Regions from separate parts of the Lysinibacillus sp. FSL R5-0849 genome, predicted to be linked through region 2. Evidence: riboswitches for the same ligand, from Rfam matches in the RefSeq annotation. Region 2 holds a riboswitch; each other region holds the start of a gene.
What was found. A riboswitch is a leader RNA that binds a small molecule or an ion and turns the genes downstream of it on or off. The one in region 2 is predicted to bind thiamine pyrophosphate.
Positions count from the first base shown of each region.

Region 1: it holds a riboswitch for thiamine pyrophosphate, as region 2 does, so the genes downstream of both, thiC (phosphomethylpyrimidine synthase ThiC) here and thiW (energy coupling factor transporter S component ThiW) in region 2, are expected to answer to the same signal.
Region 3: it holds a riboswitch for thiamine pyrophosphate, as region 2 does, so the genes downstream of both, thiM (hydroxyethylthiazole kinase) here and thiW (energy coupling factor transporter S component ThiW) in region 2, are expected to answer to the same signal.

Region 1 covers NZ_CP152004.1:237,059-241,689, forward strand. The annotation lists gene MKY80_RS01115 (methyl-accepting chemotaxis protein) at 1-1,102, shown strand, start outside; gene MKY80_RS01120 (AEC family transporter) at 1,431-2,360, shown strand; TPP riboswitch at 2,427-2,541, shown strand; gene thiC (phosphomethylpyrimidine synthase ThiC) at 2,687-4,465, shown strand.
Region 2 covers NZ_CP152004.1:843,048-847,678, reverse strand. The annotation lists gene MKY80_RS03900 (spermidine/putrescine ABC transporter substrate-binding protein) at 1-971, shown strand, start outside; gene MKY80_RS03895 (tetracycline resistance MFS efflux pump) at 1,462-2,658, shown strand; TPP riboswitch at 2,710-2,817, shown strand; gene thiW (energy coupling factor transporter S component ThiW) at 2,912-3,415, shown strand; gene MKY80_RS03885 (VWA domain-containing protein) at 3,506-4,631, opposite strand, start outside.
Region 3 covers NZ_CP152004.1:3,495,844-3,500,474, forward strand. The annotation lists gene MKY80_RS17180 (acyl--CoA ligase) at 1-1,422, opposite strand, end outside; TPP riboswitch at 1,610-1,708, shown strand; gene thiM (hydroxyethylthiazole kinase) at 1,795-2,562, shown strand; gene thiD (bifunctional hydroxymethylpyrimidine kinase/phosphomethylpyrimidine kinase) at 2,550-3,374, shown strand; gene thiE (thiamine phosphate synthase) at 3,364-4,005, shown strand; gene MKY80_RS17200 (alpha/beta-type small acid-soluble spore protein) at 4,079-4,297, opposite strand; gene thiI (tRNA uracil 4-sulfurtransferase ThiI) at 4,449-4,631, opposite strand, start outside.

The DNA.
Region 1 (4,631 bases), 610 kb from region 2:
AAGTGTACTATTTATTTACAAACAGTTAAAGCCGCTCAAGTTTTTACGTGCTTCAATTGAAACAGCAGCAGCAGGTGATTTAACACAAAAGGTAGAGGATAAATATATTAAACTAGATGAAATTGGGGCAGTCGCATTGGCCTATAATAATATGTTGGATAAAACTAATAGTGCTATTAAAGCGGTGTTAAACTCCACGACTCTATTGAACCAATCTTCTAACCAGGTACATGAGGCGTTTAATGAAATCGTGTCCTCTAGTCAAGAGGTATCAGTAGCCATTAATGAAATTGCACAGGGTGCATCGAAGCAATCAGAGGATACTGAAGAAACGAACTATCGTATGATGGATTTATCGGATCAAATAGACGCTATTACTGCGCTTTCGAATGAAATGGACGATTTATCCAACAAGACAAATGTGACAACAGAAAAAGGCATGCAAGAGGTTCTAAGTTTACATGAACATAATATAGAGACGAATGAGATGAACAGCCGTATTCAGCAGCAAATGGAATCGCTAGCTTCTAATATTGCCAATATTAATCAAATTATTGCCTCCATTCAAAGCATTACGGAGCAAACTAATCTATTAGCTTTAAATGCAAGTATTGAGGCTGCACGAGCTGGTGAGCATGGAAAAGGTTTTGCTGTCGTGGCGGAAGAAGTAAGAAAGTTGGCAGAGCAATCAAAAACTGAAACAGAAATTATTAAAAGCACGGTAGAAAGTATTTTAGAAAATTCTCAGCAAACAGTTGCAGTCATTGCATCAAATGCAGACTTAATGCAATCTCAAAATGAGTCCGTACAAAGCACGCAATTGGCCTTTAAAGATAATAGTGATTTGTCACGTGCAATTGCAACTTCTATTAGTGAACTAATGACACAGTTGTCTACTATGTTAGAGCATAAAAATCAAGCGATTATGTCCATTCAAAGTATATCGGCTATATCAGAGGAAACAGCGGCCTCTGCTGAGCAAGTAAGTGCCTCTGCAATGGACCAACAAGCAGAATTGCAAAAAGTGGCAGAGTCTATGCAAAATATGAATGATATCTCTAATGAACTGCAAGAGGTAGTTAATCTATTTAAGCTTGCGTAAAGAAAAAGGCTACCTAAAATCTAAAGGTAGCTCAGACTGTTGATAAAAGGAATCGAGAAGTTCATGCTCGATTCCTTTTTCATTTTTACTTCATGAAAAATAATTCTTTGCTGCCTAATCATACATGGCCCTAAATGAATGAGTTTTGGTAATTCTTACATTGTGTACATTGTTCTCGTTCATTGATTTGATTTTTTGAATCTTTTCAACCATAGGAACAAGGCGCGCCCCGTCCGTAGTGGAAATCAACGGTTTTAATTATGAAAGTAAGTGTCATTGACCAAGTGCATGATCGACACTACTATTAAAAGGGAGGGGGGACATCAATATGGTGTATCTTGGAATGATTTTCTTTCAAATTGTCGCACCTATTTTAGTATTACTTGTACTAGGTGCTATTCTACAAAAGAAATTTCGCTTTAATTTAAAAGCATTATCACAGCTTATTACATATTGTTTTATGCCAGCCGCTGTATTTATTAATTTATATGAGACGAATATAAAGCTGTCTGTTCTAGGAGAAGTCGGATTGTTTGTTGTACTTTTTATCGGTAGTCAAATGCTGCTTAGTCACTTTTTAGCGAAAGGGCTTGGCCTCGCCAAAACTGAGGCGGCTGTTTTTAAAAATAGTGTAGTACTCATTAACTCTGGGAACTATGGGATTCCGGTAGCTCAAATGATTTTTGCCACTCAACCTATTGGTGTAGCCATCCAGGTTATACTCGTTATCTTTCAAAACATGACAACGTATACGTATGGTTTATATAATTTAATTTCCTCTACTAAATCGGGCATGACGATTTTTAAGGACTTTATAAAAATGCCTATTATTCACGCTTTAATAATCGGTGTGGCCATGAATTATTTTGATATTGGCATTCCGCAGTTTATTAAAATACCAATAGACCATGTAGCAGATGGTTTTATTGCCGTTGCATTAATCACGCTAGGCGCCCAATTGTCTCAGATGGAGATCAAAACGATGTTTAATAAAACAGTATTCGTCAGCTGCTTCACGCGATTATTTATCGGACCAGCCGTGGCTTTAGTCATTATCTATGCGCTGGGTTTAGATGGGGTTGTGGCACAATCATTATTTATAGCAAGTGCTTTTCCCACATCCCGCAACAGTTCAAGTCTAGCATTAGAGTATGATGTAGAGTCGTCAACAGCTGCACAAACCGTTTTATTCTCAACCATTGTGAGTTGTATAACGGTCACGATTGTGATTTATATTGCGGATGTATTGTTTACCTAATAGAAAATATTTAAATGATAACTTCCATCTCTTAGCAATATCTGCTACACTAGCATCAAACTGAATAGTATTAACTAGGGGGGTCTGATGAGTCAGGCTGAGAGGGAAACGCATAGAGGTTTCTTGACCCTTTGGACCTGATCTGGCTCATACCAGCGTGGGAAAGTTAAGAAGCTATTGCCTATTACGTGCAATCAATAGACCCTTTACATTCATGGCCGGATCCAATTATTATTTTGGATTCGGCCTTTATTTATTTTATTTGATTGTTGGGTGAGCTAGATTCGGTCCTTGCCTAAAATATATTTAAGGGAGAGAAGTAGCTCATGTCAGCAATTAGTGAAAAGAACATTACGATTATGTCTAACTTTGAAGGAAGTAAAAAGGTTTATGTGGAAGGATCTCGTCCAGATATATTAGTACCAATGCGTGAAATTGCATTAAGTCCGACGACTGGTAGCTTTGGAGATGAAGAAAATGCCCCGATTCGAGTGTATGATACGAGTGGACCATATACAGATCCTTCCTTTCGTGTGGATATTACAAAAGGCTTACCTGCTTTAAGAAGTCCTTGGATACAAGAGCGAGGGGATGTTGAGGAATACGGAGGACGTACGATTAAACCTGAGGATAATGGTTTTCGTCGTGCTGATGATCCACGTATCCATGAAAATGTCTTTCCGGAATTGGTGAGAAAGCCTTTACGTGCAAAGAAGGGTAGAAATGTCACACAGCTTCATTATGCTAGAAAGGGAATTATTACACCTGAGATGGAATTTGTAGCGATACGCGAAAATATGGACCCAGATTTCGTACGTTCAGAGATTGCAGCAGGCCGAGCTATTATGCCTTCCAATATTAATCATCCAGAGGCAGAGCCAATGATTATCGGTCGTAATTTCCATGTGAAAATTAATGCGAACATTGGAAATTCAGCCGTATCATCCTCGATTGCAGAGGAGGTCGAAAAAATGACATGGGCTACACGCTGGGGCGCTGATAATATTATGGATCTATCAACTGGCAAGCATATTCATACAACGAGAGAATGGATTATTCGAAATGCTGCAGTACCCGTTGGGACAGTACCAATTTATCAGGCATTAGAAAAAGTGAATGGTGTGGCTGAGGATTTAACGTGGGAGGTGTACCGTGATACGCTTATTGAACAAGCGGAGCAAGGGGTAGATTATTTCACTATTCATGCAGGTGTCCTTTTACGTTATGTCCCTCTTACCGCAAACCGTGTAACGGGTATTGTGTCTCGGGGTGGGTCCATTATGGCGCAGTGGTGCTTATACCATCATCAAGAGAACTTCCTCTATACTCATTTTGAGGAAATATGCGAAATTATGAAAGCTTATGATGTAGCCTTCTCATTAGGAGATGGCTTACGCCCAGGGTCAATCGCGGATGCTAACGATGAAGCACAATTCGCGGAGCTGGAAACATTAGGCGAATTAACGCAAATCGCATGGAAGCATGATGTTCAAGTAATGGTGGAAGGGCCAGGTCATGTTCCAATGCATTTGATTAAAGAAAATATGGACAAGCAATTAGAGGTTTGTAAGGAAGCTCCCTTCTATACATTAGGTCCATTGACAACAGATATTGCGCCAGGTTATGACCATATTACATCTGCTATTGGAGCGGCGATGATTGGTTGGTTTGGAACTGCTATGCTCTGCTACGTGACACCGAAGGAACATTTAGGTTTACCTAATAGGGAGGATGTTCGAGTAGGGGTTATTACTTATAAAATTGCTGCACATGCTGCAGATTTAGCAAAGGGTCACCCAGGTGCACAGCAACGGGATGATGCACTGTCAAAAGCGCGTTTTGAGTTCCGCTGGCGCGATCAATTTAACCTTTCTCTTGATCCAGAGCGTGCAGTAGAATATCATGATGAAACATTGCCAGCAGAAGGAGCCAAAACGGCTCATTTTTGTTCAATGTGCGGGCCTAAATTTTGTAGCATGAGAATTTCCCAGGATATTCGTAATTATGCTAAAGAAAAGGATTTAAATACAACAGAAGCCATCCATGAAGGTATGAGGGAAAAGTCAGCGGAGTTTAAAAAGGCAGGTAGTCAAATCTATCAATAATAATAGTGCGAGGCTTGTGTTTATTTACTAGACACAAGCCTTTTTTTTATGTTGGTTTCACAACTTAATAGGGGAGATGAATATATGCATTTGCAAATAGAAGTGAACGCTTGAACCTAGACGAATACAAAAAAGCTCCACGTGAATTATACATTCACATGGAGTA
Region 2 (4,631 bases):
ACACTTTAACCATCTTTAACTGGGGAGAGTATATTGATCCTGATCTATTGAAAGAGTTTGAAAAAGAAACAGGTATTCATGTCATTTATGAAACATTTGATTCCAATGAAGCTATGATGACTAAAATACAGCAAGGTGGTACAGCGTATGATATTGCTGTCCCTTCTGAGTATATGATTGAAAAAATGAAGGAAGATAATTTATTGATTCCTTTAGACAAAGCAAAAATCCCGAATTTTAAAAATATCGATCCATACTTTTTAGATTTACCATTCGATGATAACAATCAATTTTCAGTTCCTTACTTCTGGGGAACAGTAGGAATTGTATATAATCCAAAGCTAGTTGGGAACTTAGATTTCTCCTCCTGGGACGATTTATGGGATCCTTCATTAAAAAGAAAAGTATTTTTAGTAGACGGTGCCCGCGAAGTGATTGGGATGGGTTTAAATAGTCTTGGACACTCCTTGAATTCATTGGATAACGATGAATTGCGTGAAGCAACTGACAAGCTGATTACACTTGCGCCAAACGTAAAAGCGATCATTGGGGATGAAATTACACCATTAATGATCAATAATGAAGCATCAGTGGCCCTCACTTGGTCTGGTCAGGCAGCGGACATGATGTCTGAAAATGAAGAGTTGGACTTTGCTGTTCCTGAAGAGGGCTCCAATTTATGGTTCGATAATATGGTTATACCAAAAACCTCAAAAAATATTGATGGTGCACATGCCTTTATCAATTTTATGCTAAGTGCTGAATCTGGTGCTCAAAATGCCGATTATGTTGGCTATTCGACGCCTAATATCGCTGCGATGGACTTAATGGACCCTGAAGTAGTTGCTGATGAACGCTATTACCCTTCTGAAGAGCAACGTGATACATTAGAGGTCTATAAAAACTTAGGCCCAGATTACTTAGGTAAATATAATGAGCTGTTTTTAGAATTTAAAATGAGTATTCGATAATTTATAAGAGCGAATTGGTCTAGAAACCAATTCGCCCTTTTTATGTAAGCATTCAGTTGTATTACTATATTTAGAAAGCAATTCTACTAGTAGCCTGTAGTAGTTCATCTTCGCAGCCCCCTCTCCTATAATCCCTTTGGTCTATGTTTAAGCTAACAATCATTTTCACCTCTAGATCCAAGAAAAGACCATAGATACTACGTGCCAATACATATGCCCATCATAGCTTCATCTTAAACAATATTATTCACTTTTATCACGCTATTTCATTTCAACAAAATTACTTCTAGCAAAAAGTTCATACGCTCTCCTAACTATTCATGTTTATTAATCAATTAGATACTATTACATTGTGAAGTTTTCTGAGAAAAAAACTTTTCTGGAAAACCATTCTAACGATTGGATCAGTTACAGCAATCTCAACTATTAGCCAGCCATAATTCTTTATGATAGACTGTACTATATTTGATTACATAAAGGGGGTTTTTCGATGACCCAGCAGAAGTCCAATAAGGCGGCTTTGTATATATTAATGTTTAATATGTTTATCGCAATGGGGAGTATTGGAATTATTATTCCTGTAATGCCGGAATATTTAAGAATATTTGGAGCAGCAGGACAAGTTCTAGGCATGCTTATTGCAACGTTCGCCTTGGCACAATTTGTATTTTCTCCAATTGCTGGGAATCTTTCTGACCTGTATGGGCGGAAAAATTTAATTATTTTCGGTCTTATACTAACAGGACTTGCACAAATCGGTTTTGGCCTTTCTACAGATGTTTGGATGCTCTTTTTGGCACGCTTTTTAGGTGGCCTTGGCTCTGCATTTGTTGCACCTCCTATTATGGCTTTTGTAGCAGACGTGACAACTTATGAAGAACGCGGAAAAGGAATGAGTATGTTAGGAGCTGCAATGTCGTTCGGCTTTATGATTGGCCCTGGAATTGGTGGTTTCCTCGCAAAGGTTAGCTTACATTTTCCATTTTTCATGGCGGGAGCTGCCGCCATTTTAGCGTCTATTTTATCGTACTTTTTATTACCATCTACAAAGCCAAATACTGCGCAAAATAGACAAAAGCAAGATAATCTGGTGAAACAGATGGCTCGCTCTGTACATATGCCTTATTTTGTTATGTTAATTATTATGATGGTATTCTCATTTGGGATTGCTAACTTCCAAACAACCTTATCACTATTTGTGACAGAAAAATTTAATTACTCACCTGGCGATATTGCTACCATTCTAGTGGTTGGTGGAGCATTTGGGGTAATTGTACAGATGTTTATCATAACGCCACTCTTTAAACGCTTTGGTGAAATGAAAGTAGTTTTGGTCAATTTATTTATTGCCTCCATTGCTATTTTCTTAATATTATTTGTTTCAGGTTTTGCACTAATATTAGTTGTAGCAACCATCTTCTCTACGGCAACAACATTAATTCGTCCAGCTGTTAATACACTCATCTCAAAACTTGCTGAAACAGAGCAAGGGTTTGCAGCCGGCTTGAACAATGCCTATATGAGTCTTGGAAATATGATTGGACCCGCTTTAGCTGGTTTCTTATTTGACTGGAATATGAATAGTCCTTATATTTTTGGTGCCATTATCTTATTAGCCTGCTTCTTCCTTGCCCTGATTTGGACATTGAAAAAGGCACCACAGCTTATGCATCCAGATTCACACTAATCATCAAAGCTTATTGACTATTGATTGAAGTATGTTACACTTCTAAAAAATACTTACCACTAGGGGAGTCTTTTAAAGGCTGAGACGTATATGGTTATATACGGACCCTTCGAACCTGATCTAGTTCATGCTAGCGGAGGGAAGTGGCGCTTCTTGCTATTTTCAGTGTATAAGCAAGGCCGCTTCCTGTCGTTTGAAGGAAGCGGCTTTTTTCATTTTCCTAGTGGCTAAAACGAAAAGGAGCGCACCTATCATGTCTATTCGAAAATTAACAATTATGGCTTTATTAGTAGCGATTGCCGTTGCAGGCTCTACGTTCATCTCCATTCCAACTGGGATTGCTCGTGCCTACCCTGTGCAGCACGCTATTAACGTAATAGGAGCCATTATACTTGGACCCGTACCTACAGTTGTAGTTGCCTTTGTTACGGCTATCATTCGTATCCTTACAGGAACAGGCTCACTGTTAGCCATTCCTGGTAGTATTATTGGAGCATTATGCGCAGGTCTTGCCTATAAATATAGCAGTAAAATGTGGCTAGCTGGTATGGGTGAAGTGATCGGCACTGGTCTTCTCGCATCGCTTGTAGCAGTGCCCTATGCAAAGTTACTTATGGGGACATCCGTAGCGGCCTTATTTTTCATGCCTGCCTTTTTAATATCAAGTTCAATTGGAGCAATCTTAGGTATTGTAGTAGCTAGCAGTTTGCGTAAAACCGTGCTAGTAAAATATTTTAATTCCCGCTCTTTTTATTAAATAACGTTGTTGATATAACTTAGAGGATTTGTCTCCATGCATATACAAAAAGCAGTGCGAAATAATTCGCACTGCTTTCATCTAACTAAATTATTGGCGTTTTTTCATACCCTTTAATAATTGTGCCACGTTCGTGTTTTCTGCCTGTACGGGGTGATTCTCTACAATTTGCTCCTTTTTCTTCGGCTTCGTTAGGAAATTCCAGCCAAAGCGTCTTATTGTAATATCAATAAAGAATAAGAGCATACCTGCAAGGAGAAGCCATGTCGCAATGTTTTGACGATCCGCCCCTTGCTTTGTAAAGTCACGGAACACTTCTTGTGGTTCTTTTAAAATAGCACCCCCAGTTTGTTCGGTTAATTCTTCTATTAATTTATCATTAGCAGGAAGAAGTTCATACTCAGCACTATAGGGAACACTTAATCCAGCCTGATAAATCGTTTCCTTTTCATCAGCGATACGGAAGAAGATTAATCCCGGGTCAGCTTGTACTACAGCACGCACCTGAGAGGCTGATATAGTTTCAAGCTGTGTGTCTAACTCTTCACCAGCTTCATTAACCGCAACAATATCTAAAAAGGCTGCTTCATTTGTAGGATCTGTAATCATAAAGGACCCATCTGATTCTATTCTTACATCATAGGCAACATCATTATAACTTGGGAGCATTTGTGAAATAAGCGTTTGCCAAAATGTGCCCCAGTTTTGCCATCTTGCCCAGTCGCCCGACCACTTTCCTGTTGAATCAGAAGTGAATGCGAATGTTTTGCCAAGACCGTATTGCCATTGTGCTAACACCGGATCTTCTTTTTCGCTTTCAGCCACGACGGTAGCACCCTGCTTTGCGGTTGTTCCGATATAAGCATTCATTTGTGGAACGCCATTGGCAAATAGCGTATTCCATCCCCCTGCATGATAGAGTATTGGATAAAATGGGTTATCCTCAATGTACGTACGGGAAATCATAGCTGTTTCACGAGATAAAATGGAAGGAATAGTTTGCTCATCGATAACATTGTAGAAACGTCCGCTTCCCATCTCACTCAGAGCTTCCAATAAGTTAGCATCCGCATCTTGACCAATAGCCACTGTTGATAAAGTTATTCCAGTATCTTTTCCTTGTTCAATTAAATCTTCATAATTTCCTGGCTGTGATTGTCCATCCGTTAAAAGAATAATATGCTTACGTTGCAGTTTTATATCTGCTAGGTTTTCA
Region 3 (4,631 bases), 2.0 Mb from region 2:
ATTACCATTAGCACCATTATGAAGGATAATGAATGCTTTAACGATGTTCCCGCGAACTTTATCGGGACTTGCAATGACAGCAACCTCTTTCACAGTCGGATGCTTCATCAGCGCATCCTCTACTTCAAAAGGTCCAATTGTGTAACCTGAGGAAATAATAACATCATCTCCGCGGCCTTCAAACCAAAAATAGCCGTCCGCATCTTTATAAGCTCGATCCCCTGTTATATACCAATCACCACGGAATTGTAAATTAGTACGTTCAGGATCATTTAAATATTTTTTAAAAAGTGCAGGTGTTTCTCGATGAACAGCAATATCACCTACTTCTCCTATAGCAACTGGCTCGCCAAAATCGTCTATAATGTCAACCGTATTGCCTGGCGTAGGTTTACCCATCGAACCAACTCTTGCGTCCATACCAACCATAGTCCCTACAAGAAGTGTATTCTCAGTCTGACCATAACCATCTCGCACTTGTAGATGGAAAGTGTCTGAGAATTTTTTAATGACATCACTGTTCAATGGCTCACCTGCTGAAACAGCTTGTCGAATTGAACTGATGTCATACTCCTGTAAATTTTCAAGTGCTGCCATAAAACGATATTCTGTCGGTGTGCAACATAAGACATTCATCTTAAATTTTTCAAGCAATGCTAAATATGTTGCTGCATCAAACTTTCCTTTATAAACAAATGCAGTGGCACCGCTGCCTAAAATCGCGAGAAACGGACTCCAAATCCATTTTTGCCATCCTGGTGCTGAAGTTGCCCATACAATATCATTTTCTTGTACTCCTAGCCAGTGTGGGGCTGTTGTCCGTAAATGTGCATAGCCCCAGCTATGAGTATGCACAGCAGCTTTCGGGTTACCTGTTGTGCCACTTGTGTAAGCTAAAAAGGCATGGTCTGTACTTTTTGTTGGTGTAGAACTTATGTAAGTTGTTGGTTGCTTTCGCATTTTGTCTACTAACGGCTGCCATGGTTCATGTGCATTACCGATAACAAATTGCTGTATATTTTGTAAATTCCCTACTTGATCAAATTGCTCAATATAAGGCTCAAAGGCTACAACAGCTTTAGCATCAGCATGATGAATACGATACTCAATATCTTTTGTTCTTAGCATTTCAGAGCTTGGAATGATTATTAAACCCGCTTTTAATGCAGCAATATAGACAATGTATGCTTCTACTGAGCGTGGTACCATCACTAAAATGACATCACCTTTAGTTAATCCACTTTTTGTAAAGACATGTGCCGCCTGATTCGCTCTTTCAAGTAAATGTGCGTAGGTGATAAATTGTACATCAGAATGCTCATGATAAATAATCAATGCATTTTTAGTTGAATCCTTTGCATATTTTTCAAATTCATCTGTTATGTTATACCATTCTGGTGCTACTAATTCTTGTCTATTCATGGCAAATGCCCCCTTTTGTTAAGACACATTATACTCCTTTTCTAGTATTTTCAATGGTTTACACTTGATTTAAGTAAAGTCATGACAACTATCATGCTTAGCTATATGGCATCAGTCACGTTTTGTCGATAGGAAAACTTGCTATTGAATACATATGAAAAGTATGGTACATTTTGGTCAACTATAAGCAAGATTGCAGGGGGACTCATAAAGAGTTGAGAAGGTAAAACCTGACCCTTTGAACCTGTTAGTTAATACTGACGTAGGGAGCAATGAACATCGTTTTTTCAGATGAAAGGCTCTTTTTCGTGCATTTTTACGTAAAAAGGGCCTTTTTTGCATGCTTACGTCCACCAATAAAGGAGGACTAAAATGATTTTTCAAACAATTCGTCAACAACAACCGCTTATTCACTGTATAACTAATTATGTCGTGGCTAATTTCCAAGCCAATGGTCTATTGGCATTAGGTGCCTCTCCTGTCATGGCTGATGATAGCCATGAGGTGGAGGAAATGGTCGCCATTGCAGACGCTCTTTTAATCAATATTGGTACACTAAATGACCGAACAAAAGAATCAATGCTGTTAGCAGGAAAAAAAGCAAATACCCTTGCCATTCCTGTTATATTAGATCCGGTTGGCGCAGGTGCCACAGTTTATCGCAAGGAAACCGTACACCTATTACTTTCAGCTATACAATTTGCAGTCATACGCTGTAACAAGGGTGAGCTTGCGGCATTAGCCAATGTAGAATGGCAACAAAAAGGTGTTGATAGTGGTGAGGGATTTATTGCCATAGAGACTGAGGCTACACTATTGGCTCAACGCTACAACTGTATAGTCATTGTTACAGGCAAACATGATTTTATGACAGACGGTGTGCAGAGCCAATGGATTACAGGTGGAAATTCACAAATGACTGAAGTAACGGGTACAGGCTGTTTACTTAGCGCTATATGTGGAGCAGCCTTCTCTTCAGGAGATGATCCGTATAGCCAATTAGCGGAAACACTGACATACTATAAAAAAGCAGCTGAGTTAGCATCCGCATTTACAGAGGATATCGGGGATATTCAAATTGCTTTGCTTAATGCCTTACATCGTCTTTCAAAGGAGGGTGAGGCATCATGCATATTGTAACGACAATTGCAGGCTCGGATAGTGGCGGTGGCGCTGGCATTCAGGCTGATTTAAAAACATTTCAGGAATTAGGGGTTTTTGGCACCTCCGTTATTACAGCATTAACTGCTCAAAACACAATTGGTGTAACAGGGGTTTTCCCAATTGACGTTGACTTTGTTGAAAAACAATTTCATGCATTACTTGAAGATTTTTCGATTGCTGCGATTAAAACAGGGATGCTTTATTCCTCGGAAATTATTCAAGGTATTGCACACATTATTGACGATTTAAAAATCCCACTAATTGTTGATCCCGTTATGATTGCAAAAGGTGGAGAAAGCTTACTGCAGCAAGAGGCTATCGAGGCCATGCGCATGTCTTTACTTCCTCTTGCTACAATTGTGACACCAAATATACCAGAAGCAGAGGCACTTACGGGAAGAAAAATAAATCATTTCTCGGATATGGAGGAAATTGCTCAATGCTTTTTCCAACTAGGTGTTCAATGTGTCATCATTAAAGGTGGGCATCTACCCAATTCGTTATATGCAATTGATTATGTATTTATAAAAAATGACAAATCATTTTCCATGCAGTCTCCTCGTATTTCGACGGAAAACACACATGGTACAGGTTGTACATTTTCAGCAGCTATCACGGCTTTCCTTGGTCAAGGTTTGTCCATTGAAAAAGCTATTATCGAAGCTAAAAAATTTATACAATTAGCCATTATGCACGATTTAGACATTGGTAATGGTCATGGGCCCACAAATCATTTTGCTTATCAGTTGCATAAAGGTGCCTGCGAGGTGAAATTACTTGAAACGTGAAGATTTACAGCTTTATTTTATTATGGGTACAAGCAATGTTTCCCAACAGGAACCTTTAGCTGTACTCGAACAAGGGCTGCGGGCTGGCATTACTATGTTTCAATTACGTGAAAAGGGTCCTAATGCATTAACAGGATTAGCTTATGAGCAATTTGCCCGCCAATGCCAAAAACGATGTCAACATTACCGTGTGCCGTTTATCATTAACGATGATGTGGATCTAGCAGTTCGACTTGGTGCAGATGGTGTTCATATTGGCCAAGATGATGAACAGATTGCCATTGCACGTAAAAAAATGGCAAACCGGCTCCTTGGCGTTTCTGTACATTCACAGGAAGAGCTACAAACGGCTATTGACCATCATGCGGACTATGTAGGAATTGGACCTATTTTTGCCACAACATCTAAAAGTGATGCACAACCACCATGTGGCACAATTTTTTTACAGCAAGCTTCCAAATTGCAGCCTAACTTTCCCATTGTAGCCATAGGTGGAATAAATTGGACAAACGCTAATGTTGTTTTGCAAGCTGGTGCTGACGGAGTTGCTGTTATTTCTGCTATCTGTGACAGTAAGGATATTGAACAAACAGTATCCATGTTTAAGTCTTTATCTCGCATAAAAAAATGATTGATAAACAAACTAAAACCAGTGCCTTTTACGGTCACTGGTTTTGAGTTTATAAATGCTTAGTTAGCATTTATTAGTTGTTGTTGTTTGGCATACCTTTTAATTGAGATTCTGCCATTTGTACAAGACGTTTAGTGATTTCACCACCAACGGAACCGTTAGCACGAGCTGAAGCGTCAGCCCCTAATTGAACACCAAATTCTTGTGCAATTTCGTATTTCATTTGATCAAGTGCTTGTTGTACACCAGGTACTGCAAGCTGGTTTGAACTGCGGTTGTTGTTTGAAGCCATGTTTCTCACCTCCTTGTGAATATAGAATGTGCGTTATTAGATTTTTAATACAAAAAAAATAAAGGTAAAATGTACCTCTATTGGCATTCGGCGAACTATACAAAAAAGCCGTCTCAAATAAGCTATTTGAGACGGCTTTTGAAATTTTGATTTATAAAAGATCAGCAAACTTATCTTGCTTTTGCTCTTCTTCTTTCTTAGGGAAAATATAGACCTCACGATTTTTGACCGCGCGTGCTATCAGTTCATCAAAATCAGAAAAGCTTTCGTAATGCTCAACCTTTTCGAGCTTAGGCTTTGTTTTAGGACTAGCAGGCGTAAAGATTGTACAGCA